2 regions of the Bradyrhizobium sp. BWA-3-5 genome follow, and region 2 is predicted to be linked to the other one. Evidence: riboswitches for the same ligand, from Rfam matches in the RefSeq annotation. Region 2 holds a riboswitch; the other holds the start of a gene.
The links. A riboswitch is a leader RNA that binds a small molecule or an ion and turns the genes downstream of it on or off. The one in region 2 is predicted to bind cobalamin.
Positions count from the first base shown of each region.

Region 1: another riboswitch for cobalamin. It lies ahead of RX331_RS02805 (TonB-dependent receptor); the one in region 2 lies ahead of RX331_RS38470 (energy-coupling factor ABC transporter permease).

Region 1 covers NZ_CP136626.1:601,614-616,851, forward strand. Annotated here, with positions in the region: gene RX331_RS02795 (hypothetical protein) at 113-355, shown strand; gene RX331_RS02800 (hypothetical protein) at 387-677, opposite strand; gene RX331_RS02805 (TonB-dependent receptor) at 992-3,268, opposite strand; cobalamin riboswitch at 3,381-3,580, opposite strand; gene RX331_RS02810 (iron ABC transporter permease) at 3,716-4,759, shown strand; gene RX331_RS02815 (ABC transporter ATP-binding protein) at 4,756-5,538, shown strand; gene RX331_RS02820 (MBL fold metallo-hydrolase) at 5,722-6,762, opposite strand; gene RX331_RS02825 (hypothetical protein) at 6,915-7,376, opposite strand; gene soxB (thiosulfohydrolase SoxB) at 7,373-9,121, opposite strand; gene RX331_RS02835 (hypothetical protein) at 9,213-9,518, opposite strand; gene soxA (sulfur oxidation c-type cytochrome SoxA) at 9,527-10,393, opposite strand; gene soxZ (thiosulfate oxidation carrier complex protein SoxZ) at 10,390-10,701, opposite strand; gene soxY (thiosulfate oxidation carrier protein SoxY) at 10,722-11,216, opposite strand; gene soxX (sulfur oxidation c-type cytochrome SoxX) at 11,247-11,633, opposite strand; gene RX331_RS02860 (cytochrome c) at 11,636-12,307, opposite strand; gene soxC (sulfite dehydrogenase) at 12,291-13,535, opposite strand; gene RX331_RS02870 (metalloregulator ArsR/SmtB family transcription factor) at 13,864-14,115, shown strand; gene RX331_RS02875 (DUF938 domain-containing protein) at 14,152-14,871, shown strand; gene RX331_RS02880 (MFS transporter) at 14,975-15,238, shown strand, end outside.
Region 2 covers NZ_CP136627.1:108,312-122,905, reverse strand. Annotated here, with positions in the region: gene cobW (cobalamin biosynthesis protein CobW) at 1-156, shown strand, start outside; gene cobN (cobaltochelatase subunit CobN) at 156-3,401, shown strand; gene cobG (precorrin-3B synthase) at 3,398-4,561, shown strand; gene RX331_RS38515 (precorrin-8X methylmutase) at 4,561-5,190, shown strand; gene RX331_RS38510 (precorrin-2 C(20)-methyltransferase) at 5,193-5,924, shown strand; gene cobJ (precorrin-3B C(17)-methyltransferase) at 5,921-6,655, shown strand; gene RX331_RS38500 (cobalt-precorrin-6A reductase) at 6,631-7,380, opposite strand; gene cbiE (precorrin-6y C5,15-methyltransferase (decarboxylating) subunit CbiE) at 7,379-8,560, shown strand; gene RX331_RS38490 (cobalamin biosynthesis protein) at 8,557-8,925, shown strand; gene cobM (precorrin-4 C(11)-methyltransferase) at 8,922-9,704, shown strand; gene RX331_RS38480 (cobyrinate a,c-diamide synthase) at 9,704-11,014, shown strand; partial or broken gene cobA (uroporphyrinogen-III C-methyltransferase) at 11,011-11,735, shown strand; cobalamin riboswitch at 11,787-12,005, shown strand; gene RX331_RS38470 (energy-coupling factor ABC transporter permease) at 12,042-12,719, shown strand; gene cobF (precorrin-6A synthase (deacetylating)) at 12,767-13,516, shown strand; gene cobT (nicotinate-nucleotide--dimethylbenzimidazole phosphoribosyltransferase) at 13,570-14,594, shown strand, end outside.

The DNA of each region.
Region 1 (15,238 bases), on a different replicon from region 2:
TCGGCATGATCGCAATCTGGCCGCGCCTAGGTGCATTCTAGCGCCGGTCAGAGAATTCTTCCTGCCCTTTTTGCGGCGTTCAGCCCGAAGGGCGTTCACATACGGAGCCAGCATGAAGAAGCCCCGCCCTGTGGTGGACGAGCCGCAGCCGCGCAAAGCCATCCGCGCCGACAAGGCGCCGACCTCCGGCTATTCGCTGGTGGTCGACGGCCACTTCAAGACGCATTACGACACGGTCGAGGCCGCCGAAGAGGCAGGCATGGCCCTGAAGAACAGGTTTCAGATGCTTCAGGTGCAGGTTTACGACGCCGAGAACAAGACGCGATCGATGATCGATTGGCCGGGACCGGCCTGACGCATCGCAGTTTCGCGTCCGTCTCGCGGGATCAGATACGCCGTCCGCCGCTTTGCTGGCTTGCCAGCCAGTCGGAAAGGGCGGGAGTCGCTTTTTCGGCCGGCTTCCTTGTTGCCTTGCTCGTTGTCTTGGCGGTGCGCGTCTTTCGGGCGGCAGGCGCGCGCTGCGGCTCGGCCGCTTCGCGGGCCAGGCGCAACGCCCTCAACCTTGCCATGTTGTCGAGCGTCGCTTTGGCGGCGGCTTCCCGCTCGGCCATGGCCGACCTGGCATCCTCGGCCGCTCTTGCGGCCTTCGCGGTACGATCTTGATCGTCGTTCGTCATTTCAAGTCAGTCTCAATCCATTCGTTGTTTTGGTCGCGCGTCCGACGTAAATCTGTCGCGGATCGGCGGCGTCTTCGACGCTCGCTCCCGTCGCGCCGTTTGAGTTGCGACAGATATGTCGAGCGATTTTGCGGCTTCATTTATCACGGGATCCGATCACGGAAAGCGTTATTTTTGGTCGAAAAGATGTCGCTTTCTTTCCAAATCAATCATGTCCTTGCAATTCCGTAACATCCAAAACCATTCTCCCGGGCAGGATTGCCCGAGAGAATATCGTTGCGCCCGATCCGGCATGACCGGAGCGGTGATTCCGTTCAGAAAGTCGCGCCCGCCTTCACCATGAAGGTGCGGCCCGGCAGCGGATAGGCTGAGAAGCGCCCCGGTGTGAATGAACTGGCGATCGCGTAGTCGTAGTACAGCGCGTTGAACAAATTGTTCACGCTGACCGACCAGAAGAAGCGATCGTAGGCGCCGCTCAGTTTCAAATCGACGGTGGCGTCCGCCGGAATGCGCCGCTGAGTGTTGGCCTGGTCATTGTCCATGAAGCGTTCGCTCCAGGCGCGGACGGTGGCATCCAGCACCAGGTAGTTCTGCCAGATGTTCCAGGTCACGCCGCCGCTGGCGGTGTAGCGCGATACCAGCGGCACGTCGTTACCGGCGAACTCCCCTTCGCGAAACACCGCGCGGGTGTAAGCCACGCCGCCGCGCAGCGTCACGGTGTCGCTGACGCGCAGCGAGGCGCTGGTCTCCGAGCCGTAGCGGCGGGTCGGACCGAGGTTGACGTTGTAGAACAGTGCTGGAATGAAATGGATCTCATTCTCGAGATCCATGTTGTAGATGCTCGACTGCATCTGAAAGCCACCGCTCTTGATGCGGAATCCGCCCTCGATGTCGTGCGAGGTCTGGGTCTTCAACTGGAAAGTCCCCGGAACGAAGAAGGGGCCATTGGAGACACGCTCGTCGACGGTTGGGGTGCGGAATGCCCGCGCGGCACGGCCGAATACCGAGAACACGCTGTTGAAGCGGTGCTCGAGGCCGGCATGCAGTGCGTATTGTGTTTCGTTGCTGTCGAGCGGAGAGGCCGCGGGGCTGCAATTGAAGAACAAGGCGCAACCGGGCGCATTGGGATCGAACCGATCGCGGGCACTCAGGCTGGTGTTTTGAATCCTGGCGCCATAGGAGAAATCGGTCGCCGGCAACAGGCCGATGGTTTGCTGCCAGTAGCCGGCCAGCGTCTGTTGCGACAGGTCATAGATGTGGGTTGGCGCCAGGCCTTTGAACGCTCCGCGGTCCTGATTGAATGTCGCATCGTAATAATCGATGCCGGTCAGGATCTGCGAGGGCATCCCGAAGATCGAATTCTTGACGCTCAATCGCGGCGTGATCGACCAGGTCAGCAATGATGCGTCGTTATAGGTGGAGGAGAAGCTCGGAAGTGGCGAGGCAAACGGTACCGCGCCGAAGAAGCCGCTTTGCGTGTCCTTCTTCCGAACGCCGCCGTCGACGATCAGGTCGACGCCGTTCATGATTGTCTTGGTAAAGCCGGTGGTGGCGCTGGCGCCCTGCTGGTTGCCGTAATCGAACGGCGTATTGGTCCCCCTGCGGTCAGTGACGAGTTGATCGAGTCCGATTGAGGGATCGACGGTGCGTCCGCCCGGGAACCCGAGCTTCTGGTCGTCACCAGTCACCGTAAGGAAGGCCTTGAGGTCCGGTGTGCTGTAGTTGAGATTGCCCACCCCGTTGCGCTGGTCGAGGGCGTTGTTGACCCGGTAACCATCAGACTTGATGGCGTTGCCATAGAAGGACGTCGACCAAGGTCCGTAATTGGTCGCGGCCGAGATGTTCGCAAGCCGCTGGTTGAACGAGCCGATACCGGCCTCTGCGCGCATCGCGACGGGCGGGCCGCCGACGCCGTCCTTCAAGACGATGTTGACGACGCCGCCGACCGCGTTGTCGCCGTAGAGCACTGCGCCGCTGTTGCCGCGGGTGATCTCGATCCGTTCGATCGATTGGAGCGGAATGGTCGAAAGATCGACCCCGGCCATGTCGATATCGTTCAGCCGGCGGCCGTTGACGAGGACCAGGGTGTTGGCGGTGGCAAACGCGCCGAAGCCGCGGAGATCGACCGACGTCTTGGCGCCGTTGACGCCGCCATAGAGCGACTGCAACTGCACGCCCGGCTGTTGCGCAATGATCTCGGATAGCGTCTGGGCCGGCGAATGCGAGATCTCGGCAGCCGTGATCACCGTCGCCGACGTCCCGACGATGCCGGAGAACTGCCGGCCGCCGCCTCCGCCCGCACCTTGCGCAGCACTTTGCGGCGAGGCATCCGCGCCGGTTCCGGATGCGGGCCGCGTGCCGCTTGATGGCGCAGCCGCCGGCACGACGCGGCGCGAGGTTGATGCTTCATCGTAGGTCGGCTTTGCGCGAGTCCGATTCGGGTCGGTCGGCGAAGTGATCTCGATCGGCGGCAATGGTTCGGATGGCGCCTGCTGCGCCTCTGCGGCGGAAATGCCGAACGATACGATCGGCGCCAAAAAACTGCTGGCGAGCCAGAAGCGGTGTTGCCGCATGGCGGTGGTGGAAGACATGGTCGAGACCTCGGTATGACGTCAGTGGCACGTCACAGCGAACTAAGTCTCACCATGTGCCTAAAGCAGCTCAGGTGAAGCTAATGCCTGTACTCCCCGACCGACATCTTCGCGTGTGACCACGGCTGACGGCAGGTCTCCTGGCTCGCGGGTCGTTACCCCATCGTCGCCTTCCCAGGACCGAGATGCCCAGTGGCCTATGACGAAGGATTCGCCGCTTACAGTTGCGGGGGCAGCCGCGGAATTGGGGATTTTCCCCGCACCGCATTCCCTTTTGATCCCCGAACGGGAACCGTCGGAAACTATGGTAGAAGTTTGTCAAATAGCGAGTCAATCCGCCGGAGGCGCTCTCGGAATCCTCGCTGGACGGGTGCGCTATTTTTGCCGCATGCGCCGCGCCTACCGGACTGATGTACCTCAGCGAGCAAAACTGCCGTTGGACTATTGATGAGTGTTGAGGCCGTAACCCTGACCAATGCGGATGCCGCGCGCCGGCGGATCGGCGCGACGCTTGCGATATCAGCTCTCGTTGTGCTGCTGATGCTGATCTCGCTCGGCATCGGGCCGGTGCGGCTCTCGCCATTAGTGGTGGCGGAAGCGTTGTTCGGCGGCGGCAGCGAGGTATCGCAGGTCATTGTGCGGGAAATTCGCCTGCCGCGCACGCTGCTGGCGCTGGCGATCGGCGCCATTCTCGGACTATCGGGGGCGTCGCTGCAGGGCCTGTTGCGCAATCCGCTGGCGTCGCCTTCGCTGTTCGGCGCGCCGCAATCGGCCGCGTTCGGTGCGGTGCTGGTGATTGCACTGGGCCTCGCCGACGTGCGCTCTTATGCGATGCCGGTGGCGGCGATCATCGCCGCCTTCGGCTCGGTGTTCGTGCTGCTGTCGATCGCAGGGCGCAATGCCGGGTTATTGATTCTCATTCTGTCGGGACTTGCGATCTCGAGCTTTGCCGGGGCGGCCACGGCGCTGGTGATGAATCTCTCCAGCAATCCCTTCGTGGCGCTGGAGATCGCGTTCTGGCTGCTGGGCTCGCTGGAGGACCGCAGCTTTCAGCACGTGATGCTGGCGCTACCCTTCATTATTGCCGGCGCCGCCATGCTGCTCAGTCAGCGCCATGCCTTTCGCGCGCTCAGCCTCGGCGAGGAAACCGCGCAAAGCCTCGGCGTCGATGTCGGCCGCTTGCGATTGCTTGTCATTTCGGGCGTCGCGCTCGGCGTTGGCGGGGCGGTTGCCGTCACCGGCACGATCGGTTTCATCGGCCTGGTCGCGCCGCATCTGATGCGGCCCGGGATCGGCCATGATCCGGGCCGGCTGTTGATCCCGAGCGCGCTCGCCGGTTCCGCGCTGCTGCTGGCGGCCGATATCGCGGTGCGCATCATTCCCTCGACGTCGGACATCAAGGTCGGCGTGCTGACCTCGATGATCGGCGTGCCGTTCTTTCTCTATCTGATCATGCGCGAGCGCCGCGCGCTCGGCGGAGGTGTCGCATGAGCGAGAATGCGCTGCTGACCGCAAAGGCACTCGCTGTACGGCTCGCCGGCCGCGTCGTGCTGCAGGACGTGTCGCTGGCGCTGACGGCAGGCCATCTGGTGGCGCTGGTCGGTCCCAACGGCGCCGGCAAGACGACGCTGCTGCGGGCGCTGGCGGGATTGATCCCGTCCGAAGGCGAAATCGAGATCGGCGGACAGGCGCTGTCGTCGCTGCCGCTGCGCGAGCGCGCAAAGCGGTTCGGCTATCTGCCGCAGGGACACATGGTGCACTGGCCGCTGGTCGCGCGCGATATCGTGGCGCTCGGCCGCTATCCGCATGGTGCGACCGATCCCGCGCGGCTGTCGGCGAGGGATGCGGAGGCGGTGCTGCGTGCCATGCAGGCGGTCGACGTCATGGAGTTCAGCGATCGCCGCGTCACCGAACTGTCCGGCGGCGAGCGCAGCCGCGTCGCGCTGGCCCGTGCGCTGGCGGTGGAAGCGCCGGTGATCCTCGCCGACGAGCCGACCGCCTCGCTCGACCCGCGGCACCAGATCGACGTCATGCAGAATTTGCGCGCAACCGCCGACAAGGGCGTGCTGGTCATGGTGGTGACGCATGATCTCGGGCTGGCCGCGCGGTTTGCCGATCACGTGCTGGTGCTACACCACGGACGGCTGGTCTCGCAGGGCGCGCCGGCTGAGGCGCTCTCCGAACAGGTGATGGCGGATGTGTTCCGGATCTCGGCTTATCGCGCGGAACACCAGAACGAAGCCGTGATCGTTCCCTGGGCGGATGTTTGATGCGATGGCGGCAGAGTTGAAAGTGGCGGGGCAGCATGCGCCGCAAATGCCGCGTCGTCCCTGCGAAGGCACGGACCCATAACCACAGGGCATGTAATAAGAAAGGCAACCAGCCGCGACGTCTATCATTGGCGCCGCGGCGTATGGGTCCCTGCGTTCGCAGGGACGACGACTTCAACTTGACTACCCTTGAACCACCGGTCCGCCGACCTTCTTCCACGCATCGATGCCGCCCTCGATATGCGCGGTGTTGGCGAGCCCCGCATTCTTCGCGGCGGCCACCGCCATTGCCGAGCGCTCGCCGAACGCGCAGAAGAACACCACGCGGCGGCCGGTGGCGGCGGCGACCTCGCGCAGCATGCCGCCGGGCTTCAGGCTCTCGGCGATGCCGGGATAGGGCGCGTGCAGCGCGCCCGAGATCGTGCCATGCTTGGCGCGCTCGCCGTCCTCGCGTAGATCGACCAGAAGGATGTCGGGCCGGCCGAGGCTGTTGATGGCATCGCGCGCCGTGAGTGCGAGGCCCTGCCTGGCGAGCTCTTCCTGGTGCAGGCCGACATGCATGTTGGCGGGCACCGCGACATCCATCATCTTGGGGTTCGGCAGCTTCAGGTTCGCCATCAGCTCGATATATTCGTCGACGTTGCGCACCTGCAGCCGCGGATTGTAGCGCTTCTCCTCGCCGATGGTGGAAACCGTGTCGCCCTTGTAGTCGTGGGCGGGGTACACCAGCGTTTCCTCCGGCAGCTTCAACAGCCGGTTGAAGATCGACTCGTACTGCGCCCGGGAAGAGCCGTTCTGGAAGTCGGTGCGGCCGGTGCCGCGGATCAACAGCGTATCGCCGGTGAAGACGCGGTCGCCCATCAGATAGGAATAGGAATCGTCGGTATGGCCGGGCGTATACATGACGTCGAGGCAGAGCCCCTCGATCGTCACCCTGTCGCCGTCGGAAACCCGCATCGACACCACGTCGGCCTTGCTCTGCTCGCCCATGATGGTGATGCACTGGGTGCGGTCGCGCAGCTCGCCAAGGCCGGTAACGTGATCGGCGTGCAGATGGGTGTCGACCGCCTTCACCAGCCGCAGATCGAGCTCGCGCAGCAACTGGTAATAGCGGTCGGCCTTCTCCAGCACGGGGTCGAGGATCAGCGCCTCGCCGCCGGCGCGGCTCGCCAGCAAATAGCTGTAGGTGCCGGAAACGCTGTCGAAGAGTTGGCGAAAGATCATGCCTGCTGCCGCGCTCAAAATCTGAGTCTCATGCAGGATATTATTCTAATTTGGTGGTCTTCTCAAACAGCTTTCATCTACACAAAGCGCCCCAGTAAAATAATCTTTACTCCCTAAGCCCCCCCGCCGCTGCTCGCAAATGATGGCAGCGGTCACGGCCTCACCAGCGTATAGCCATTCTCCGTCAGAAACAGGATCTGCGCGACGCCAACCTGCACCGGCGTCGCCGCGGCAATGAACTCCGGCCGCTTGCCGCTGTCGCGCTCAAGCGTATCAACGGTGTTGAGGCAGATGTCGAAGCGCGCGCCTTGCACTACCAGGCTTTCGACCATCTTGCGGTTGGGGTTTTCCGGGCGCAGCAAGTCGATGCCGGGACCGAACGCCACGACCTCGATCGCCACCTTGTCCGGGTCGTAGTGCTTCATCAGATTGCTGGCGACGCTGAGGACGAGACTTTGCTTGCGCGGGTCGTTGTCGGAGAGCTGCAGCACGATCTTGTGCTCGGCAAACGGCTTGTCCTGCAGCGGCACCTGCTGGGCGCGGGTATCAGGGGCGGCTGCTGCGATCAGAAGCGCTACGATCGTGGTGCGAACGATGGCCGCCAAGTCAGTCATAACTGCCCCGCAATGCCCGGATTGCCTTCGACGCCTTTCAGCGTGACGCCGGGCGCCGCCCGGTTCGGCGGCTTGCCCGATTTCAGATGGCTGGTAACGACGTCCCAGATCGGCGCGCCGCTCTGCTCGTTCACTGAGGCCCAGCCTGCCACCTTGTAGTTCTTGCCGGCCTGCAGCGCGTGACCGTTTTCGAGCTTCAGATCGGAGATGCGCTTGCCGACGGTCTCCGTCGGCGTGCAGGTGTAGTGCAGGCCGCCGACGCGAACCATGTCGCCGCCCTGCTGGTAATAGGGATCGGCGTTGAAGAGATTGTCGCAGATGTCTTCCAGCACATCCTTGATCTGGCTGCCGGTCATGGTCTGAACGTAGGTCTCGGGATAGGTGACGGCGGTCTGCGCCAGCACGTCCTCCATGGTCAGCGGCTGGCCCGCCAGCGCGGTGGTGCCCCAGCGGAAGCCGGGCGACAGCGCGATCTGGGCATTCAATTCGCCGAGCAGCGCGTCGCAGATCAATTGGTCCATGCTGCCGCTGAAATTGCCGCGGCGATAGAGCAGGCGGTCGGCGACGCCAACCTTTTCGCTGAGGCTGGCCGCCTGCGGCTCGCGGACCTTGTCGATCAGCGCCTGCATCGCCGGATCGGGCTTCAATAGTTCCGAAAACACCGGCAGCAGCCGGTAGCGCACATCCTTGACCTTGCCCTTGCCGACCTCGAGATCGAGCACGCCTAAAAACTTGCCGTTCGAGCCGGCATTGGAGACGAGCGTGACGCCGCCCGCGTTGGTCACGGCAACCGGCTGCGGCACGGCGTCATGGGTGTGGCCGCCGAGAATGACGTCGATGCCGGTCACGCGGCTGGCGAGCTTGAGGTCGACGTCCATGCCGTTGTGCGACAGCAGGATGACGGCATCGACCTTGTCGTTGCTCCGATGCGCATCGACGAGCTTCTGCAGCTCCTCGTCGCGGATGCCGAATTTCCAGTCCGGCGTAAAGCGCTTCGGATGCGCGATCGGCACGTAAGGGAACGCTTGGCCGATCACGGCGATGCGATGCCCGCCGATCTCCTTGATGGTGGAAGGCTTGAACACGCGCCCCGAGGCCGGATCGAACGCCTTGGCGTCGTTGAAGGCGGCCTCCTCGGTGAGGAAGACGTTCTGCGCCAGGAATTCGCCCTTGAAGCGTTGGAGGTTGGCGCGCAGCGCCTTTTCGCCGTAGGTGAATTCCCAATGGCCGGTCATCGCTTCGATGCCGAGCAGGTTGGCGGCCTCGACCATGTCGGCGCCCTGCAGCGTATTGGCAAGGCCGGAGCCCTGCCAGAGATCGCCGCCGTCGAGCAGCAGCGCGCGTCCGCTGCCGGCCTCGCTGCGCAGACGGTCGATCAACGTTTTCAGATGCGCAAAGCCGCCGAGCTTGCCGAAGCGGCCGGCGGCCTTCTCGAACTCGACGCAGGTGAAGGCATAGGCGTCAGCGCTGTCGGGCCGGATGCCGAAACGATCGAGAAAGGCGCGGCCGACCAGATGCGGCGGGTTGCCCTGCATCGGCCCAATGCCGAGATTGACGCTCGGCTCGCGGAAGAACATCGGCCGAAGCTGCGCGTGGGTGTCGGTGATGTGCAGGATGCGTGCATTGCCGAAGCGCTCGAGATCGTAGACGCCGGCATTGTCGGCGCCGCGCGCGAGCCGCGGCAGGCTGCCCGAAAGCGTCGCAGCGCCCGCGAGCGTCAGAAAATCGCGGCGGCGGATGGTCATGCGGGTCTCACGCGTCGTAGTGGCTTCATTGTTTGAGCGTGGTCTCGACGGAAAACCGGTTCCCACCGTTCCGGATCATGCTCTAACGTATTTAACGTATTTCCATATCCTTCCAGCGGGTTTTTTCGCTGGTGGCCTGGAAGATCGAAGCCTTGGCCAGTGCCTCGGCTTCCTTGGCTGACGCGGTGGCCTTGTCAAAATCGCCGGCATCGGCAGCCTTCTTCGCCGCGGTCAGCGTGTTCGCCGTGGTGGTCCACTGGTTGCGCAGCTTGCCGGCTTCCTTGTTGGCGGCATCGGCCGCGGCGTAGGCAGCCTTGAACTCCTCCTCGGAGCCCGCCGCGCGCGCGGATGCGGCGCCAGCGGCGAGCAGCGCCAGAACCAATGCTGATTGGTGCATCATGTTCCTCATGGCCGCGCTCCCGGACCGGAAATCGGCAGCCCATTGCTGAGATAGGACAGGTAATATTCGACGTTGCGATACTCGTCGTCCTGCGGGTTGAGCGGCACGGCGCGGATCTGGCTGTTGCAGGTGACGAAGCGCCGGCTGGTGGTGCCCATGCCGCTCCATTCCGAACGGTAGATCGGCATCGCGTTGACGATGCCAAGCGCCGGCGCCAGGATTTCGGCGCGGATGCGCTCACCCGGGCTTTGCACGTGGCAGGTGGCGCAGGAGAAGTTGAGCTGGCCGCGCCGCGTGTAGAAATATTCCTTGCCCTTCTCATAGGCTTCGAGCGCGCGCGGATCGTTCGGGATCTTGATGTCCATCAGCTTGCCGCGCGAGGTAAAAGCCATGTAGGCGGTCAAGGCCGCCATCTCGTCCTTCACATAGGAATAGGGCTGTTCGCCATTGGCTTCGCGGCAGCGGTTCAGCGCCAGTTCGAGCGTGACGACCTTGCCTTCCTTCTCGTCGAAATACGGATAGTTCTGACGAATGCCGATGCCGCCATTCGGGAAGCAATCGGCATAGGACTTGCCGTTCTTGAACGGCTTGGCGAACATTTCCTTGCCCATTTCGAGTGAGAACTCGTAAGGCGGGAATTGCTCCTTGTCCTGCCACTGTCGGTATAGGTCCTCATTCATCGAATAGGGACCGTTGACGAAATCCTCGAGCTTCACCTTCGGGAATTTGTCAGTGAAGAATTTCTTGAACGCCTTGGCGTCGGCGACGGGGTCGACCTTGTCGGCGGCTCCGGAGGGCAGGCTGCTCGCGAGCGTCAGCGCCGCAAGCGCCAGCGCTGCCGACGCCAGAGTGATCGCAGATCGCAGCTTCATTGGATCTTCGCCGTGGTGGTATCGGTTGCGCCCTTGTTGTCGACCCAGCTTATCTTCAGCTCGTCGCCCTTCTTGGCGCCCTTGAAGGCGAACTTGACGTAGGGGTCCTTGGAGACGCCGCCGCCCCAATCAGCCGCGAACACGGTCTTGCCGTCATGCTCGAAGGTGAGCTGCTGGATGAAGTGCGCAGGAATCAGCTCGCCCTTCGAATCCTTCACGAAACCGGAATCCATCGGATGCTGGATCAGCGCCTGCACCTCGGTGGTCTCGCCGCTCAAAGTGGCGCGCACGCGAATGGTCGATGCCATATGAATTCTCCCTCGAGGCCCTAACCGCCGCAGCCGCCGACAGTGACTTTGACTTCCTTGACGGCGCTGTAGAGCTTGCCGCCGGCTTCCACCAGCACGGTCACGTTGCTGGTCTTGGCCATCTTGATGCGGTTGGCGACGTTCGGCAGCGTTCCGGCCGGGATGCTGTATTTTGCGATCAATACGTTCGGATTCTCGCTGACGAGGAACGCGATCGAGGTCACGTCGGCCAGCGTGGTGGAGACCGCGATCGGTACCACGGCGCCGTTCTCGGCGATCTCAGGCGCGTCCATCTTCACCTTGTCCGAGGGCTCGACGGTCTTGCCGTAGAGCGCCTTGATGACATCGGCGTCGCTCTTCTGCCTGAAGGCCTCTTCCGGATATTTGTCGTTGGCGGCGGCGAACGCCCGTGTGAGATCGAGCGGGACGATGCCGAGCCCAACCAGCGTCAGCACGCCGGCTCCCTTCAGGATCAGCCGCCGCGTCGCCGAAAAATCATTTTCCGTGGTGCTCATTTAGGAAATCTCCTGCGGCGTGCGCCGCGTTCAAAGGGTCTGCAGGAAATCAACCACCGCATTGATTTCCTTTTCAGTCAGGATCCGGTTGCGCCCGAACGGCGGCATCACGGTCAGCGGATTGCGCTGGGTTTCGTCGTGGAGAATGGCGACGAGATCCTCGCGCTTGGGATATTTGCTCTTGATGTCCACCAGCTCGGGCCCGATCGTACCGGGCAGGTCGCCGCCTTTGATGACATGGCAGGTCAGGCAATTGCCCTTGCTGCGGTCGAAGGCGAGCTTGCGGCCTTCGTCCACCGTGGATTGCGCCAGCGCAGGGCCGGCAAGAGCGACCGTGCCGATCGCCAGAGCCAGCGCGAAGGCCGGGAACCTCACGGATTTCGTCTTCAAGGGAGCGATCACAGGCGTTTCCGTCATTTCTATTTTGGTTGCATCGTATCCAGCGGCCCGGTGGTGCGCGGCGTCAGCTTCCTGCCCTCCGCCGTCGATGAAATCCTGACATCGCCGGCGTTTGTGCAGGCGCTCATGCAAGGCTTGGCCGCGGTATCGGGGCGCGGGTCGGTCCAGATGAAGCTGTCGCGATTGCGCATTTTGACTTTCGGCAGACTGTTGCGGTCGGCAACAAATTCATGGGGAACGAGATCATTCAGGTTCAGAATATAGGCGGTCAAAGCATAAACGTCATCCGCTGACAATGTGTGCGGCGCAGGCATCGGCATGGCGCGGTTAATATAGTCCCATAGGGTCGGGGCAAACGGCCAGTAGCTGCCGACCGTCGGCTCCGGGCGCTCGTCCCGGAGCGTTCCGACGCCGCCCACAAGCCTGGGAAAGCGGCCTTCGCCTTCGCCAAAGGTTCCATGGCAGGCGGCGCACTGCTCGGCATAGACGTCGGCGCCGCGGTCGACCGTGCCCTTGCCCGGCGGCAGGCCGACGCCGTCCTCGCCGCGCACGTCGATGTCCCAACCGGCGATCTGCGCCGGCGTTGCCGCCGTGCCGTAACCAAATGCGCCGGGCTCGGCCGCGCCGGCGAGGCTTGCCACCACGAGCAGGCAAGCAAGGAGGGGCAGGGCAATCTTACGCGAGCTGAACATTGAACACGCTTCCGTCCGGCTTGACCTGCCAGGTCTGGATTGAATTGTTATGGTAGACCGAGTTCGAGCCGCGCTGCTTGCGCAGCTCTGCAATCGTCGGCTGCACGTAATCGGTCTCGTCGATGACGCGGGAGGCGACCAGCGCCGGGCGGCCGTCCCAGCGCCAGGGCAAGGAGAATTTCGTCAGCGCCTTCGACAGCACCGGCTCGTGCAGCCGTGCGCTCTGCCAGTTGACGCCGCCATCGGTGGAGACGTCGACGCGTTTCACCTTGCCGCTGCCGCTCCAGGCGAGGCCCCTGATCTCATAGACGCCGGGGCCGTCGAGCGGCTTTTCCGGGCACGGGAAGGTGACGACCGATTTGGCGTCCATCAGCCAGGTGAAGCCGCGCGAGGTGCCGTCCGGCATCAGGTCGGTATATTTCGATGTCTCCTCGCGGGTGTGCCACGGCTTTTCGCCAAGCTTGATCCGGCGCAGCCACTTGATGTTGACGTTGCCTTCCCAGCCCGGCACCACCAGCCGCAGCGGATAGCCCTGCTCGGGCCGCAGCGCCTCGCCGTTCTGCGCATAGATCACGAGGCAATCGTCCAGACATTTGTCGAGCGGGATGCTGCGGTTCATATGCGCGCCGTCGGCGCCTTCGACCATCGCCCACTTCGCCTCTTTCTTGACGCCCACTTCCTCCAGCAGCGTCGACAATTTTACGCCGGTCCATTCGGCGCAACTGACCATGCCGTGACTGAACTGCAGCGAGTTCATCTGCGCGGCGCGCCAGTTCATGCCGCCATTGGCCGGGCATTCGATAAAGTGAATGCGCGTCGTCTGCTGAAAGCGCAGGATGTCCTTCATGGTCAGCAGCAGCGGCCGCTCGACCAGCCCGTGGATCATCAGACGGTGCTGCGCTGGATCGACATCGGGCCGGCCCGCGTGGTGGCGTTCGAAGAACAGCCCGTTCGGGGTGATGATGCCGTGCAGGTCCTGCAGCGGCGAAAAGCTCACCGAGGATTCCGCGCTGGCGGTGAGCCAGGGGACGTTGCGCCGGATGACGGAAGCTTCGGTCTCCGCAGGCCGTCCGTAGGGCCGGTCGACCACGCCCGCACCGATCGATTGCGACCACGGCGCGTCGGCGGGCGGTGACTCCTGCGCGGGATTCGCAATAGCTGCTTTGCCACCAAGGGCGAGGCTGCCGGTCAGTGCCGCGCCGAGGCCAAGAAGGCCGCGCCGGCCGATCCGCGCAGGCGAACCGGCGGTCCTAGGGAGAACAACGTTGCTGCGTGACGGTGTGTAGCGCACGTTCCTTCTCCTCGCGGCCACTTCGCCGCATCATTTATTGCTTTTTTGAAGCGGTATCCACATTTGCTAATTTAGTCAATGCTAAAGAAGTGCCGCGGCGCTAGAGTGTGGGCGTGCTTCGCAGGCACGAAAAACATCCGGATATTACGCCATGAGAGCAGTCGCCGCGGCAGCCAAAAAGCCGCAACCGGCCCCCGGCGCCGACGATGCGGCGGCGTTGAAGAAATTGGCGAAGCAAGCCGACGAGGCCGCGCAGCTTCTGAAGATGCTCGCCAACGAAAAGCGTTTGCTGATCCTGTGCTTTCTCGCCGTCCGCGGCGAGATGACCGTCGGCGAACTTGTCGGCGTAGTGAAGCTGAGCCAGTCGGCCTTGTCGCAGCATCTGGCTAAACTTCGCGCCGATGGCCTGGTTGAGTTCCGCCGGACGTCACAGACTCTGCATTATCGGGTGGCGGATGCGCGCGCGTTGCGCTTGTTGCAGGTGCTGAAAGATATTTATTGCGGCGACCTGAAGTGACGCTGCCCGCGTCGCGCAATTTGAAAAGAGGCGACAATGGCCGAATACGTCGTGGAATTCGGCAAGGATGGCCGGCCGGTCGAGCCCGACGGGCGGCTCGATGCCGCGGCGTTCCACCGCAACCATGCACCGATCTGGTCAGTGCTGCAGACATTTCTCGCCGGCAAGTCCGGTGACGTTGTGGAGGCCGGCAGCGGCACCGGCCAGCATGTCGTGCATTTTGCCAGGCATGCACCTGACATCACCTGGTGGCCGAGCGATCTCAACGAGAGCCACCTGAGGAGCATCGAGGCGTGGCGCGCCTACGTCGCGCTGCCGAACATCCGTCCGCCGCTGCGGATCGATCTTTCCGATCCCGCCTGGTGCCCGCAGATGCATGACGGCAGCGGCCCCGCCGAACTGACGGCCGTGTTCTGCGCCAACGTGATTCACATCGCGCCCTGGCGCGTGGCCGAAGGGCTGTTCGCCGGCGCCGGCCGTTATCTCGGCGCTGACGGGCGCCTGTTTCTCTATGGCCCGTTCAAGCGCGGCGGCAAGCACACCGCGATGAGCAATGCCGTGTTCGACACCAGCCTGCGCGAGCAGGACGCCGAATGGGGCGTGCGCGACATCGCCGATCTCGAGAAGCTCGCCGCTGGCGCGGGTCTAGTGCTGGTCGAGACCGTGCCGATGCCCGCCAACAACATGATCCTGGCTTTCGCGCGATCGGCCGGGTCTTCGGTCAACAATTCCATCGAGCGTGACGGGAGCGCATAGCGCGCGCCCGTTTGCGCCGGTTGATCGCACCGCTTCGCGTCTTCATAGTGCCGGCAAATCAATCGACGAGGCTCCCTCCCGGGGCCGGCCGGGCGGGAAGCCGATGTTGGATACGACTGCCACCGAAGAAATCGCCAATGACGCACGCGCGCGCGCCAACGTGCTGCGGCTTGCCGCGGCGCAGGCGTTGACCGGCGCCAATTCGGCGGTGATTTTCGCCACCGGCTCGATCGTCGGCGCGACGCTGGCCCCTAGCATCTCGCTCGCGACCGTGCCGCTCTCGATGTATGTGCTCGGCCTCGCCGCCGGCACGCTGCCGACCGGCGCGATCTCGCGCGCCTATGGCCGCCGCATCGCGTTCATGATC
Region 2 (14,594 bases):
AAGCCGATGCGATTGCTGCTGCAATCGGTCGGCGAGCGGGTGGGGCATCAGTTCGATAGGCCATGGGGCACGCGGCCAAGGCGCTCGAAGCTGGTGGTGATCGGTGAACACGACGATATCGATGAGGCGGCCATCAGGACTGGACTCGAGATCTGATGCACGTCATCTTTCGCGAGAGCCGCGGTCTTGAGGAGACTGCGATCCCTAAGGATCTCGGTCAAGATCCGGCAGACCTTGTCGTGCTCTCGTTCTCGGACAGCGATCTTGCCGCGTTCGCCTCTGGCTGGCGTCGCGGCCGTGCCGGACTGCCATCGCTGAGGCTCGCGAATCTTGCGGAGCTGCGTCATCCCCTGTCGGTCGACACCTATATCGAGCGGACGCTGTCGCATGCGCGCGGCATTTTGGTGCGCCTGATCGGCGGCGAATCCTACTGGTCATATGGGCTGGCTGCCCTGCATCAACTTGCGAAGGACCGCGATATCGCGCTTGCGGTGCTCCCCGCGGACGGTCGCGACGATCCGCGCCTGGATGCGCTCTCGACATTACCCGTGTCGGCGCTCGGACGGCTGAAGGCGTTGTGCGACAAGGGCGGAACGGTTGCGGCGCAGGCTGCAATCGCACAACTCGCACTAGCTTCGGGTCTCTATGCGGGACCTGTCGTCGGCGAAGTCGAAATTCCCGAGATCGGTTTCTACGATCCGCGTCGTGGTGCAGTCGCGGCGCTGCCAAATCCCGATCGAGGGCCGCATGCGCTCGTCACCTTCTATCGCTCCTATCTCACCTCAGCCGATACCGCCCCGGTCGACGCGCTGATCACAGCCCTGCGGAAGAAGGGTTTTGATGGCTATGGCGTGTTCGTCGCCTCGCTAAAGGTGGCCGGTGTGACGGATTGGCTTAAGCGGCAGTTCGAGGAATGCACGCCTGCGGTGATCGTCAATGCAACCGCTTTCTCTGCTGTCACCGGCGAAGGGACGACGCCTTTCGATGCTGCATCCTGTCCGGTGTTCCAGGTCGCGTTGTCGACGGCCCGGCGCGAGGAGTGGGCGGAATCGCTTCGCGGTCTCTCGCCGGGCGATCTGGCGATGCATGTGGTGTTGCCCGAGGTTGACGGCCGGCTGCTAGCGGGCGTGGTCAGTTTCAAGTCGCCGAGCGCGCGCGATTCCGAACTGCAATTCTCGCACCTGGCGCACATGCCCGACGACGAACGTGTCGATGCTGTCGTGGATCGGGTGGCCGCCTGGCACAGGCTCGCGAACAAGCCGGCGGGGGGGAAGCGGCTGGCGATTGTGCTCTCGAATTATCCGGGTCGTCCGCACCAGATTGCGCATGCGGTCGGGCTCGACGCGCTTGCTTCGGTCGAAACGCTATTGTCCGATCTCGGCGCTGCCGGTTTCGACGTGAAGCCAACAGAAGCGCTTGGTGCAGCTCTCCTGCAGGAGAAATTGACCTTTAGCGTTGCTGATTACGGCGCTGAGCTGGCGAGACTTCCGTGCCAGCTGCAGGATGACCTCGCGCGCGCCTGGGGGGCGACGCAGAACGATCCCGCCTGCCGTGACGGCGAATTTCATTTTGCAGCAATCCAGCGTGGCAAGGCGATCATCGCCGTTCAGCCCGAGCGCGGTGATGTCACCAATCATGACGTCGAGTATCACGATATCTCGCGCACGCCTCGCCACGCCTATGTCGCGTTCTATCTCTGGCTCCGGCGGCAAGAGGTTGATGCGGTCGTCCACATGGGCACGCATGGAACGCTGGAGTGGCTGCCCGGCAAGTCCGTCGCCCTATCGGCCTCCTGCTGGCCGGAAGCGCTGATTGGCGACATGCCGGTGGTCTATCCCTTCATCGTCAACGATCCCGGTGAGGCAGCGCAGGCCAAGCGGCGCATTAGCGCGGTCACGATCGGCCATTTGCCGCCGCCGCTGGCGCAGGCCGCATTGCCTGAAGGCTTGCGTCCGCTCGAGCAACTGCTTGATGAGTATTCGACGTCTGATGGTCTCGATCCCGCGCGCCGCCAGCGTCTGATTGTGGCGATCCGCGATGAAGCGCGGGCCGCGGGCCTGGAAGACGATCTCGGCCTTGGCGCCTCGGCTGCGCCGGCGGAGGTCATTCCTCGGATCGATCGCTTCGTCTGCGATCTCAAGGAGAGCCAGTTCGGCGATGGGCTGCATGTGTTCGGCCGTGGGGGTTGCGGCGAGGCGGAGAAGAGCGCGCTGCTTGACGCGCTCTCTGGTGGGCGCGTTGCTCCGGGCCCGGCAGGCTCGCCGCATCGCGGGCGGCGCGATGTACTGCCCACTGGACGCAATCTGTTCACCGTCGACCCCCGCGCGGTTCCTACGCGCTCGGCGCATGCGCAAGGGATCAAGCTCGCCGAGGAATTGCTGCGCCGTCACCTGCAGGATCACGGCGACTGGCCGAAAGGACTACTGGTTGATCTCTGGGGATCATCGACCATGCGCACCGCAGGCGAGGATTATGCGATGGCCCTGCACCTTGCAGGCATCGCACCGCGCTGGGATCATGGGTCAGGTCGGGTCTCCGGTTACGAAATCATCGCGCCAGCCGCTCTTGGCCGGCCGCGTATCGATGTGACGCTGCGCGTGTCGGGGCTGTTCCGCGACGTCTTTTCAACTCTTGCGCAACTATTCGTGGCTGCGGCCGAAGCGCTTTCTGAACGCGAAGGCGACGAGAATCCCTATCGGCATCGTGCGGCGCGCGTGTTCGGGCCGCGCCCGGGGCAGTATGGCGTCGGTATGGCATCGATGCCGGATGTATTCACGCAAGCATCGCAACATGCGGCCGGCGAAGCCTGGCTTTCCGCTTCATCGTGGGCATTCGCACCCGACGGCACGATGAGGCCTGATCGCGCAGGTATTCAGGCAAGGCTCCTCGCCGCCGATGCGTTCGTCCATGCGCAAGACCTGCCGGAAACCGATCTGCTGTTAGCCGCAGACTATGCCGCACACGAGGCGGGCGCTGCGGCCGCGGCGGCGCGCCTTGGCATGGCCGCCCCATCACTCTATCACTTCGATGGCACGCGCCCGGATCAGCCGCATGCACGCTCGTTGACCGAGGAGATATCGCGGATCGTACGTTCGCGCGCCGCCAATCCGAAATGGATCGCCGGCATGATGCGCCACGGCTTTCGAGGGGCGGCCGAGATAGTGGCGACACTTGAACACATGGCCGCTTTCGCCCATCTCGCGCAGGCTGTGCCTGCGCATCTGTTCGATCTCTATTACGACGCGACGCTTGGCAACGATGACGTTCGCACTTTCATAGCAAGAGAGAATCCGGCGGCGCTTGTGGCGATCGAATATTGCTTCACTCGATTGCATGAAGCTGCGATCTGGAGGACCCGGCGCAACTCGATTGCGGCCGCGCTGCGGGAGGCCGCCTCATGAGCGCGTTTGCGATCAAGGGCTGGTGTCCCGGCGCCTTACGGCCGATGCGGTCAGGGGATGGGCTTGTGGTTCGCATCCGGCCACATCGTGGCCGGCTTGATGGGAAGCAAGCGGCAGGAATTGGGGCGCTGGCCAAGCGCTACGGCAACGGCCTGATCGATCTGACTAGCCGGGGCAACCTGCAGATCAGGGGTGTCAGCGATGAAGGCCACCGGCCCCTGATCGAGGAACTCTCTCAGCTGCGCTTGATCGACCCGGATCCGGAGTGGGAGGCGCGGCGCAACATCCTGGTCACGCCGTTCTGGACTGCGGGCGATGATACCTGTTCGCTCGCCACAGAGCTTGAGCAGGGGCTTGCGAAGGGACCGCCCGGCCTGCCAACCAAATTCGGCTTCGCTGTCGATTGCGGTATGGAGCGCGTGCTTGCCACCGCCTCCGCCGACATCCGCGTCGAGCGAAGCCTCGCGGGAGAGCTGATCGTGCGTGCCGACGGCGCCGAACATGGTCATCCCGTCACGCGGAGAGACGCCATAAAGGTCTCGCTCGCGCTTGCCGAGTGGTTCGTCACCTCCGGCGGCGCCAGAGGCTGGCGAGGGCGGATGGCAGCGTACATCCGGGCTGGCGCAAAATTGCCAGACACGCTTCGTGGCCACGTTGGGCCGGCTCGAATGATCGCCGAGCCGTGTCCGCGACTTTATCCGCAAGGCGCGATGGTCGGCGCCGCATTTGGGCAGGTGACACATGCGGCACTCTCCGATCTGGCTGGATGCTCGTCAGGATTACGAATGACGCCGTGGCGCATGATCCTGGCGGAAGACTTGCGTGAAATGCCCGGCTGCGAGGGCCTCATCACGCAAGTCGACCATCCGATGCTGCGCGTTGTCGCCTGCAGCGGTGCGCCTGCCTGCCGCGAGGCGCATGCAGATATTCGCACATTCGCGGCGGCGCTTGCGCCGCACATTGCCCCCGATTCCCGGCTCCACGTCTCCGGTTGCGCCAAAGGCTGTGCCCATTCCGGCCCAGCTTCGATCACTCTTGTCGCCACCAGAGACGGCTTCGATCTCGTCCGCGGCGGCTCGACACGGGAGGCTCCGACCTTACGTGGACTGAGCGCCGCCCGCATGATCGCAGACCCTTCCGTTCTTACGGGAGAGCGCTGATGCCGCACGTCTATGAGACCAATGGTGCAGTGATCTACCGTCAGTCCTTCGCCACCATCCGTGCGGAGGCGGACCTTGAGCGCTTTTCAGCCGACGAGGAGCCGGTGGTCGTGCGCATGATCCATGCGGCGGGCCTGGTGGGTGTCGAATCCTATATCCGCTTCACGCCCGGCATGGCGCGCATTGCTCGGGCCGCGCTGCAGAACGGCGCGGCTATCCTCTGCGACACGCGCATGGTGTCGGAGGGAATTACGCGCGCGCGCCTGCCGGCCCGCAACGCCATCATCTGCACACTCGACGATCCCGCGGTTCCCTTGCTCGCTGAATCCATGCGCAACACCCGCTCGGCTGCAGCGCTGGAGCTGTGGCGAGCACATCTGGATGGCGCGATAGTAGCCATCGGCAATGCACCGACTGCGTTGTTTCACCTCCTCAACATGCTGGAGGATCGCAACTGCTCAAGGCCAGCGGCGATCATCGGTTGTCCGGTTGGCTTTATCGGCGCGGCTGAAGCGAAGGCCGCGCTGATGGCCGATCGGCCCGCACCAGCGCTGACCATCGAGGGACGTCTTGGCGGCTCGGCTATCACGGTTGCCGCCGTGAATGCGCTGGCAAGCCGGAGCGAATAGCCATGGGGCGCATCATTTGTTGTGGCCTCGGGCCAGGCAATCCGGACTTGATGAGCGTGCGTGCCGATCGCGAGGTCCGCGCGGCCAAGCACATTGCTTATTTCCGAAAGAAGGGACGGCCCGGCCAGGCTCGACGCATTGTCGATGGGTTGCTGGCAAATGACGTCTGCGAATACCCGATGGAATATCCAGTCACCACGGAGATTGCCTTCGATAGTCCGGAATATGTACGTCTGCTTGCTGCCTTCTACGACGAATGGGCGGAGCGTCTTGCGCGGCTCGCCTGCGCTATCGACATCGTCGTGCTCTGCGAGGGCGATCCCTACTTCTACGGTTCCTTCATGCACCTCCACGCCCGTCTTCAGGGACGAGTCGAGATCGAGGTGATCGCGGGCATTCCCGGTATGGCCGGCTGCTGGAATTCGGTCGGCCGGCCAATCGCGCTTGGTGACGATGTGATGACGGTGCTGATGGGCACGCTTTCGGAGGACAAGCTCGAACGGCGCGTGCGCAATTCCGATGCGCTCGTCATTATGAAGACCGGGCGCAATCTGCAGAAGGTGCGCCGCGCCCTCCAAGCCGCTGGCCGCCTTGGCGAGGCATGGTTGATCGAACGCGGCACCATGCCGGGCGAGCGCGTCGTGCGGCTGAAGGATATGGACGAGGCCGAGTGTCCCTATTTCGCGATCGTGCTAGTGCATGGGCAGGGGCGGCAAATGGAGGCCGCCGAATGACCGGCACACTGACCATCGCGGGACTTGGGCCCGGCGACGAAGCGCTGGTCACGCCGGAAGTTTCCGGGGCGCTCGCCGCTGCAACGGACGTACTGGGCTATGCATCCTATGTCGCGCGCGTGAAGCCGCGTGAAGGACTCATGCTGCGTCCATCAGACAATCGCATGGAGTTGCAGCGAGCAAACGACGCCTTACATCTGGCATCGGAAGGACGCCGCGTCGTCATGGTTTCCTCCGGCGATCCGGGAGTATTCGCGATGGCTTCGGCCGTGTTCGAAGCGCTCGAAGCCGCACCGCAATGGAAAGGACTTGCAATCCGCGTAATACCCGGCGTGACCGCGATGCTGGCTGCGGCTGCGCGTGCCGGCGCGCCGCTGGGCCACGATTTTTGCGCGATCAATCTCTCAGACAACCTGAAGCCGTGGTCGATGATCGAGAAACGCCTGCGGCTTGCCGCCGAGGCCGACTTCGCGATCGCGATTTACAATCCGCGCTCAGTGAGCCGGCCCGAGGGCTTTGGACGCGCGCTCTCAGTTCTGAAGGAGGCGAGCTGCGGCGAACGCCTCGTGATCTTCGCGCACTGTGTCACTACGCCTGAGGAGCGAATTGAAACGGTGATGCTGCATGCGGCGCAGCCCGAGATGGCTGACATGAGAACACTTGTCATCGTGGGCAATTCGGCGACACGTCGCGTCGGTTCCTGGGTCTATGCGCCGAGGCATGTCCGATGACCGAGCCATTGCATGACCTCGGCCACGCGTTCGGTTCGCAGCCTGCCGGGCAATTCGGGCCGCGAAAGCATGACAACGGGAAGGCCAAACGCGCGCGCGGCGTCGATCTTGGCACGTGCGCCCGTTCCCCCGGAATTGCGGGCAACGATCCATTCGATGCCGCGCGAACGCATCATCTCCATTTCGCCGGCAAGGTTGAAAGGTCCGCGCGACACGATGAGATCGACGTCCGGAAACGGCAGCGATCCATCGGGAGGATCGACAAACCTCAAAGTGTAGACGTGCTGCGGCTTGGTGCTGAAGACTTCGATATGCTGCCGGCCGATCGCAAGGAACACCCGCGCGGGATTCTCCGGCAACACCGCGACAGCGCAGGTGATATCCGCGACCTCGATCCAATTGTCACCGGGCGTTTTTGCCCAGGGCTCGCGCTCGAGCGCGATCAGTGGTATCCTGGTCGCCTCGCACGCTGCAACCGCGTTGCGGCTCATCTCGGCCGCGAAGGGATGCGTCGCGTCGACGAGATGCGTAATTCCTTCCCGTCGAATGTATTCGGCAAGGCCGCTCGCGCCGCCAAACCCGCCGATGCGCGTTGGCAGCGATTGGCCGATCGGAGCTCGCGTCCGTCCGGCATACGAATAGATCGCGTCGAGCCCGGCGCGCGCGGCGGCATCCGCAAGCAGATTAGCATCGCTCGTTCCGCCCAGAATGAGGGCGCGCATCATGGATAATCCCTGGTTGACCATTATCGGCATTGGCGAAGATGGCCTTGTCGGCCTCTCGGAAGCAAGCCGAAAGGCGCTTGGGGAAGCCCAGACCGTGTTCGGCGGCGAGCGGCATCTCGTGCTGGCAGGCATTACCGACCGCGGTCGTCGCTGGCCTGCGCCCTTCGATGCGAACTGCGTGCTGGCGTGCCGTGGCCGTCCGACGGCGGTGCTCGCCTCGGGCGATCCGTTCTGGCACGGTGTCGGCAGCAACCTCGTGGAGCGGCTGCGCAAAAGCGAATGGATCGCGCATCCCGCTCCCTCGACATTCTCTCTTGCCGCGGCGCGGCTCGGATGGCGGCTCGAATCTGTCGTTTGTCTCGGACTTCACGCATCTCCGTTCGAGCGCCTGGTGCCGCACTTAGCACGCGAAGCTCGCATCATCTGTCTCGTGCGCGACGGCAGGGCGGCCGGCGATCTTGCCAACTGGCTGACGGCGCGGGGCTGGGGCGCGTCACCGCTATGGACTCTCGCCGCGCTCGGTGGCCCGCGCGAATCCGTGACGCAGCATCGTGCCGACAGCTACGCGACCGATGCGGGCGTGGGTCCGGTGGCCGTTGCGCTCGAAGCCAATGGACCGGACGGAGTTCCGCGCAGCTCCGGCCTTTCAGACGCGCTCTTCGTGCATGACGGTCAGATCACCAAGCGGCCGATGCGCGCGCTCGCGCTTTCGGCGTTGGCGCCGAGGCCCGGTGAAAGATTGTGGGACATCGGCGCGGGCTCCGGTTCGATATCTATAGAATGGGCTCTCTGCGGTGGCACGGCGATCGCAATTGAAGCGCGGGCCGATCGTGCAGCAAACATCCGCAGCAACGCCGCGAAGTTCGGCCTGACGCATCGGATCACGGCGATTGAGGGACCGGCACCTCAGATCCTTTCAGGCCTTGAGACCCCGCAAGCGGTCTTCATCGGCGGAGGGTTCGACGCCACGATGTTCGATGCCGCCTGGTCGCGCATTGAGGCCGGAACGCGGATGGTTGCGCACGCAGTTACGCTTGAGACAGAGGCGCTGCTTTCGAGCCTGCATCAACGCCACGGCGGCGAGCTGATGCGGGTCGAGATCGCGCATGCCGATAACCTCGGCCGTTATCGTTCCTGGGAGGCGGGGCGGCCGGTCGTGCAATGGAGTGCGATGAAGTGAAGGTCGCAGGTTTGGGATTCAAGCAGGACGTCACGCTTGCTTCGCTGCGTGAAGCGCTCGACGCCGCGGGAGGTTCTGACGGTCTCGCTGCAGTCGCCACCGTTAGCGACAAGGCCGAAGCCGCTGCGCTCAAAGCGCTTGCGTGTGAGCTCAATGTGTCGGTTAGGTCCGTTCCGGCCGATGTCTTGGCCGGCATCGTCACGTCCACACAGTCCGAATTCATCAAGGCGAAGTTCGGCACGGGCTCCGTCGCCGAAGCTGCGGCGCTGGCCGTGGCCGGCCGTGGCGCGCGCCTTGTTTCGGCGCGGACCGTTTCGCAAGATCGAATGGCGACCGCAGCGATCGCGGAAGGGGACGGCGAATGACCGTGCACTTCATCGGCGCCGGGCCGGGCGCAGCCGATCTGCTCACCTTGCGGGGACGCGATCTTATCACCGCCTGTCCAGTCTGCCTCTATGCCGGCTCGCTCGTGCCCGAGGGAGTTCTCGCGTATTGCCCAAAGGACGCGCGCATCGTCAACACTGCACCACTATCGCTCGACGACATCATATCGGAGCTCGTCACCGCGCATCGTGAGGGAAAGGACGTCGCACGGCTGCATTCTGGAGATCTCTCGATCTGGTCGGCGATGGGCGAGCAATTGCGCCGGCTGAGTGCGCTGCAAATTCCCTATTCAATCACGCCAGGCGTGCCGGCCTTTTCCGCCGCCGCGGCAGTGCTCGCGGCCGAGCTCACGCTGCCGGGTCGCACGCAATCCGTCGTGCTGACCCGAATGCCGGGCAGGGCGAGCGCGATGCCGGAGGGCGAAAAACTCGCCGCGTTCGCTGCCACCGGTGCGGTGCTGGCAATCCATCTCTCGATCCATCTGCTTTCCAAGGTGATTGATGAGCTGACCACGTACTATGGAGCAGACTGCCCGGTCGCGATCGTGTGGCGCGCGAGCTGGCCGGATCAGCGCATCATTCGCGCCACGCTCGGTACGCTGGATTCTGCCGCAAGCACCGAGCTCGAGCGCACGGCCGTCATTCTGGTCGGCCGCACACTGGGTTCGGAAGATTTCGGAGAAAGCCGCTTGTATGCTGCCGACTATGACCGCCGCTATCGGCCGCTCGGGCCGACGCCGCGCTTTCCGGAAGGCTCGTGATGGCGGCGAGCCTCGTCATCTCGGCGCCTGCATCCGGTGTCGGCAAGACGACGCTGACGCTGGCATTGGCACGCGCCTATCGCGATCGCGGGCTGAAGGTGCAGTGCTTCAAGAGCGGGCCCGATTATATCGACCCGGCCTTTCATGCGGCCGCCACGGGACGCACTTCGGTGAATATTGATAGCTGGGCCATGCGTCGTGAGGCGATCGAATCGGTCGCATCGCACGGACGCGATGCGGACCTCATTCTGGCTGAAGGTTCGATGGGCCTGTTCGACGGCGTTGCCGCGCCAGGCGTTTCGGGGACCGGCGCGACCGCCGATATCGCCGAGATGATGGGTTGGCCGGTCCTGCTCGTGATCGATCCTTCCGGACAGGCGCAAACTGCCGCGGCGGTGGCTGCGGGACTGCGCGATTTCCGCGCGGGCGTGCGTCTTGCCGGCGTCGTTCTCAACCGCGTCGCCAGCGCGCGGCACGAAGACCTGGTGCGGCGCGCCCTGGCAGGGGCAGGCATTTCGGTGTTCGGGGCGTTGCCCCGCCACGCCGCGATCACTATGCCGAAGCGGCACCTGGGCCTCGTGCAAGCCGAGGAGCAGGCTGAGGTTAACGAGCTTATTGCAGAGGCCGCACGCATCGCCGCCGAGCACGTCGATCTCGATGCGGTGCTGCAATCGGCATGCACCTGGATGGCGTCACGCGACACACACGGCCTAAGCGTCACGCCACCCGGACAACGCATCGCGCTCGCACGCGACGCTGCATTCTCGTTCGTCTATACGCACATGCTGGAGGCTTGGCGCGCAGCCGGAGCCGAGATCGTGACTTTCTCGCCGCTCGCCGATGAAGGCCCTGATGATAGTGCCGACGTCTGCTGGCTGCCGGGCGGCTATCCGGAATTGCACGCTGGCCAACTCGCGACAAATCGCCGATTTCGCCGCACGCTAACATCCTTTGCGGAGACACGGCCGGTGCATGGCGAATGCGGCGGCTATATGGTGCTGGGCTCCGCCTTGACCGACGCCAATGACGTACATCATGAGATGACGGGATTGCTCGGCCTGGAAACGAGTTTTGCCCAACGTAGCATGCATCTGGGCTACCGGCTTGCGGAGCTTGCGGTGCCAATGCCCGGGCATAAGGCCGGCGCGCGTCTGCGCGGCCACGAATTCCATTACTCCACCATTGTCTCTCAGCCCGATACGCGCCTGGCTATCGTGCGTGACGCGACCGGCGCGGTCGTTGCGGAGACCGGCTCGCGGCGCGGATACGCCAGTGGAACGTTCTTCCACCTCATTGCGGAGGACCGGTGAGCGGCTTTGCTTCCTTTGTCTCGGCTGGTCCAGGCGATCCTGAGCTCCTGACGCTCAAGACGGCCGCGCGTCTGCGCGCCGCCTATGTCGTGCTCTATGACGACCTTTCCTCGGGCGCGATCCTCGATCACGCCCGCCCCGGGGCCAATCTGGTGGCGGTCGGCAAGCGTGCAGGCCGGCCCTCGGTCAAACAGGAGCATGTCAACCGGCTGCTCATCGACTACGCCGCCGCAGGTGGGGGCGTCGTTCGCTTGAGATCGGAAGACGCCGGCATCTTCCGCCGGCTTGAACAGGAGATCGAAGCGCTGCGCGCGGCGGGCATCAGCTACGAGATCATTCCGCGCGTTACCTCGGCCTGCGTTGCGGCAGCGCGGTCCAACATTCCACTGACCCGCCGGCATACCTCGCGCCGCCTCCAGCTCGTGACCGGCGCTGATATCACTGGGCAATTGCCCGAAAATCTCAATTGGGCGGCGCTCGCCCATAAGGAATCGACGACTTTGGTCTATATGGGCAAGCGGACATTTCCGGCGCTCGTGGCAAGACTGATCGAGCACGGCATGGCTCCCGATACGTCGTCGCTGTTTGCCGAGTCTATCGGCGGCGCCGAACAGGCGGCTTGTCCGTACGACGATTGCGAAGCTCGCAGACCCAGCTCGCGCAAACCGACGCCGCAACGACGGTCATTCGTTTCGGCGCGCTGGCGGGCGAGGCTACGTGATGATGCCGTCGCCCGATCTCGCGAGCCCCTTGACGCGTCCTCTTCGGAAGGAGCACACAGTGCAGCCAAGGTGCTCGAAGCGGCGCAAAGCGCCGGAGCATAATCGGGAACGGGGAAGGGCGGACCCAATTGCGGTACCCGAAGCCCCGGCCGCCCCCGCGACTGTAAGCGGTGAGGGGCTCCGATCCGCCGCTGGGCCGTCAGCTCGGGAAGGCCGGAGACCCGTTTCGACCGCGAGCCAGGAGATCGGCCCTGCAGCTTTCAACACCAAAGCCGTCGGGTGGGACGGCAGAAGGGACGTAGATCATGCATATCGAACCAGGTATCGTTACGGGCGCCAAGCTCGTGCTGAGTTACGCGACAGGTGCCGCCGCCGCGGGCTGCGCATTGAAGCTTGCGGCAGAGACCGTGCGCGAGCAGGGAATCGTTTCCTTGGCGGTGCGCACCGTCGCAACAACAGTCCTGGTCTTCTCGTTCTTCGAACTCCTGCCGCATTTCCGGGTCGGCGTCTCGGAGGTGCATTTCATTCTCGGCTCGACACTGTTCCTCTTGTTCGGCGCAGCGCCAGCCGCGTTCGGGTTGGCGCTTGGTCTTCTGCTTCAGGGGCTGCTCTTCGTACCTGCCGACCTGCCGCAATACGGCATGAACGTGACCACGCTGCTGGTGCCGCTGTTTGCGATCCAGGTGCTGGCCGGGCGGATCATTCCCCGCAACACCGCCTTTGTTGACCTGCAATATCGCCAGGCGCTTGCGCTTTCGACCGCCTATCAATCCGGCATCGTGTTGTGGGTCGCTTTCTGGGCGCTGTATGGTGCGGGCTTTGCGGCCGAGAACCTCACTTCCATTGCGTCTTTCGCCGCTTCTTACGCGATCGTCGTGGTCATCGAGCCGCTAGCTGATCTAGCCGTGCTGGCATTGGCGAAATCGATGCGTGGCGTGACGGCGAACGGCCTCGTCACCTACCGCCTGCACAACGCCGCATAAGATTAAGTGAGGGCGGTCGCAGGCAGCGGCCGCCCTTCGCATAAGCTATGCTGACGCTCTCCCTGATAGGCATCGGTTGCGGCGATCCCGAGCAGCTTACGCTTGCTGCCGTGCGCGCGATCAACGCCGCCGATCTCGTTCTCATCCCGCGCAAGGGGGACGTGAAATCCGATCTCGCCGAATTGCGGCGGACGATCTGCGCGCAGGTGCTTGACAACGACCGGACGCGGATCGCCGAGTTCGTCATACCGGTGCGTGACGCCGGCCAAGAGGATTACCGCAAGGGCGTGGATGAATGGCACGATGCCTTGGCCTCGACCTGGTCGCACGAAATTGCGCAGCATCTCGGGAGTGAGGGGCGCGTTGCCCTGCTGATCTGGGGAGATCCTTCGCTATACGATTCGAGCCTGCGGATCGCGCGAAGGCTTGATCCGTTGCCAGCCATCGAGGTCGTCCCCGGTATCACGTCAATCCAGGCGCTTTGCGCGGCACATTCGCTGCCGTTGAACGAAATAGGCGAGCCTTTCCTGGTGACAACGGGACGACGGCTGCGCGAAGGCGGTTGGCCGCACGGCACGAACACCGTGGTCGTGATGCTCGATGGCGGTGCGGCGTTTCAGTCGCTCGATCCGGCAGGGCTGCACATCTGGTGGGGCGCCTATCTCGGCATGGGTGAGGAGATCACGATGTCGGGTGCGCTGGCCGAAGTGGGTCCAAGCATCGTCGCCGCTCGACAGCAAGCGCGCGAAAGGCAGGGCTGGATCATGGACAGCTACATTCTCAAGCGCGGATCGTAGCGCTCCCCGCGCGCGGGCTCGCTCGTAACGACAACATGCAACGGCAGGACATCATGCTACCGGAGTGGGTCTATCAGGAGTGCCCCGACGTTTCAGTCATCCATCGCGATGCAGCGCTGGCCCGTCAGGCTGAACTTACCAAACCAGACGGCGCACTCGGCCGGCTCGAGCATCTCGCGATCGAACTCGCCGGTCTGCAACAAACGGAGCAGCCGCGGGCCCAAAGCGCGCCGATCATCGTCTTCGCTGGCGATCATGGGATCGTCGCCCAAGGCGTATCGGCCTATCCGCAGGAAGTCACGATCGCGATGATGTCCAACTTCGCCTCGGGCGGCGCCGCAATTTCGATTCTGGCGCGCGAGCTGGGCTTGAGTCTTGAGATCGTCGATGCGGGCACGCTCGCGGAAGTTCCGATCGAGGGTGTCGTGACTGACAAGCCGCGGCGGAGTAGCCGCGACTTTAGCCAGGAAGCGGCACTTGAGCCTGCGGAGTTGGCCTTAGCCCTTGACTGCGGCAAGCGCGCGGTTCTGCGGGCTGCCACGAAAGAACCCGATCTTCTGATCCTTGGCGACATGGGTATCGGCAATACCACGACTTCGGCGGCAATCGCCGCCGCCCTGCTCGGCGTGAGCGCCGAGCAGGTGGCCGGCAGCGGAACGGGCCTAGATGCAGCAAAGCGCGCACGTAAGGCGCACCTGATAGACGGCGCGTTGGCTCGTCATGGGCTCACAATAGCAGGTACTGCTCCCGACCGGATCCTGTGCGCCGTCGGCGGTCTGGAAATTGCGGCGATCACTGGCGCGATCATCGCCGCCGCACAGCGTCGCGTTCCGCTTCTGATCGACGGCTTCATCGTTTCCGTCGAGGCATTGGCAGCGGTGCGTCTCAATCCTTCCTGTCGGCGATTTCTTTTATTCTCCCATCAATCGGCAGAGCAGGGGCACTGCCTGGTTCTTCAGGCCTTGAGCGCCAAGCCACTATTCAATCTGGATCTTCGGCTCGGCGAGGGAACGGGCGCCGCGCTAGCATTGCCGATTCTGCGGCTTGCATGCGCCCTGCATAACGGCATGGCGACCTT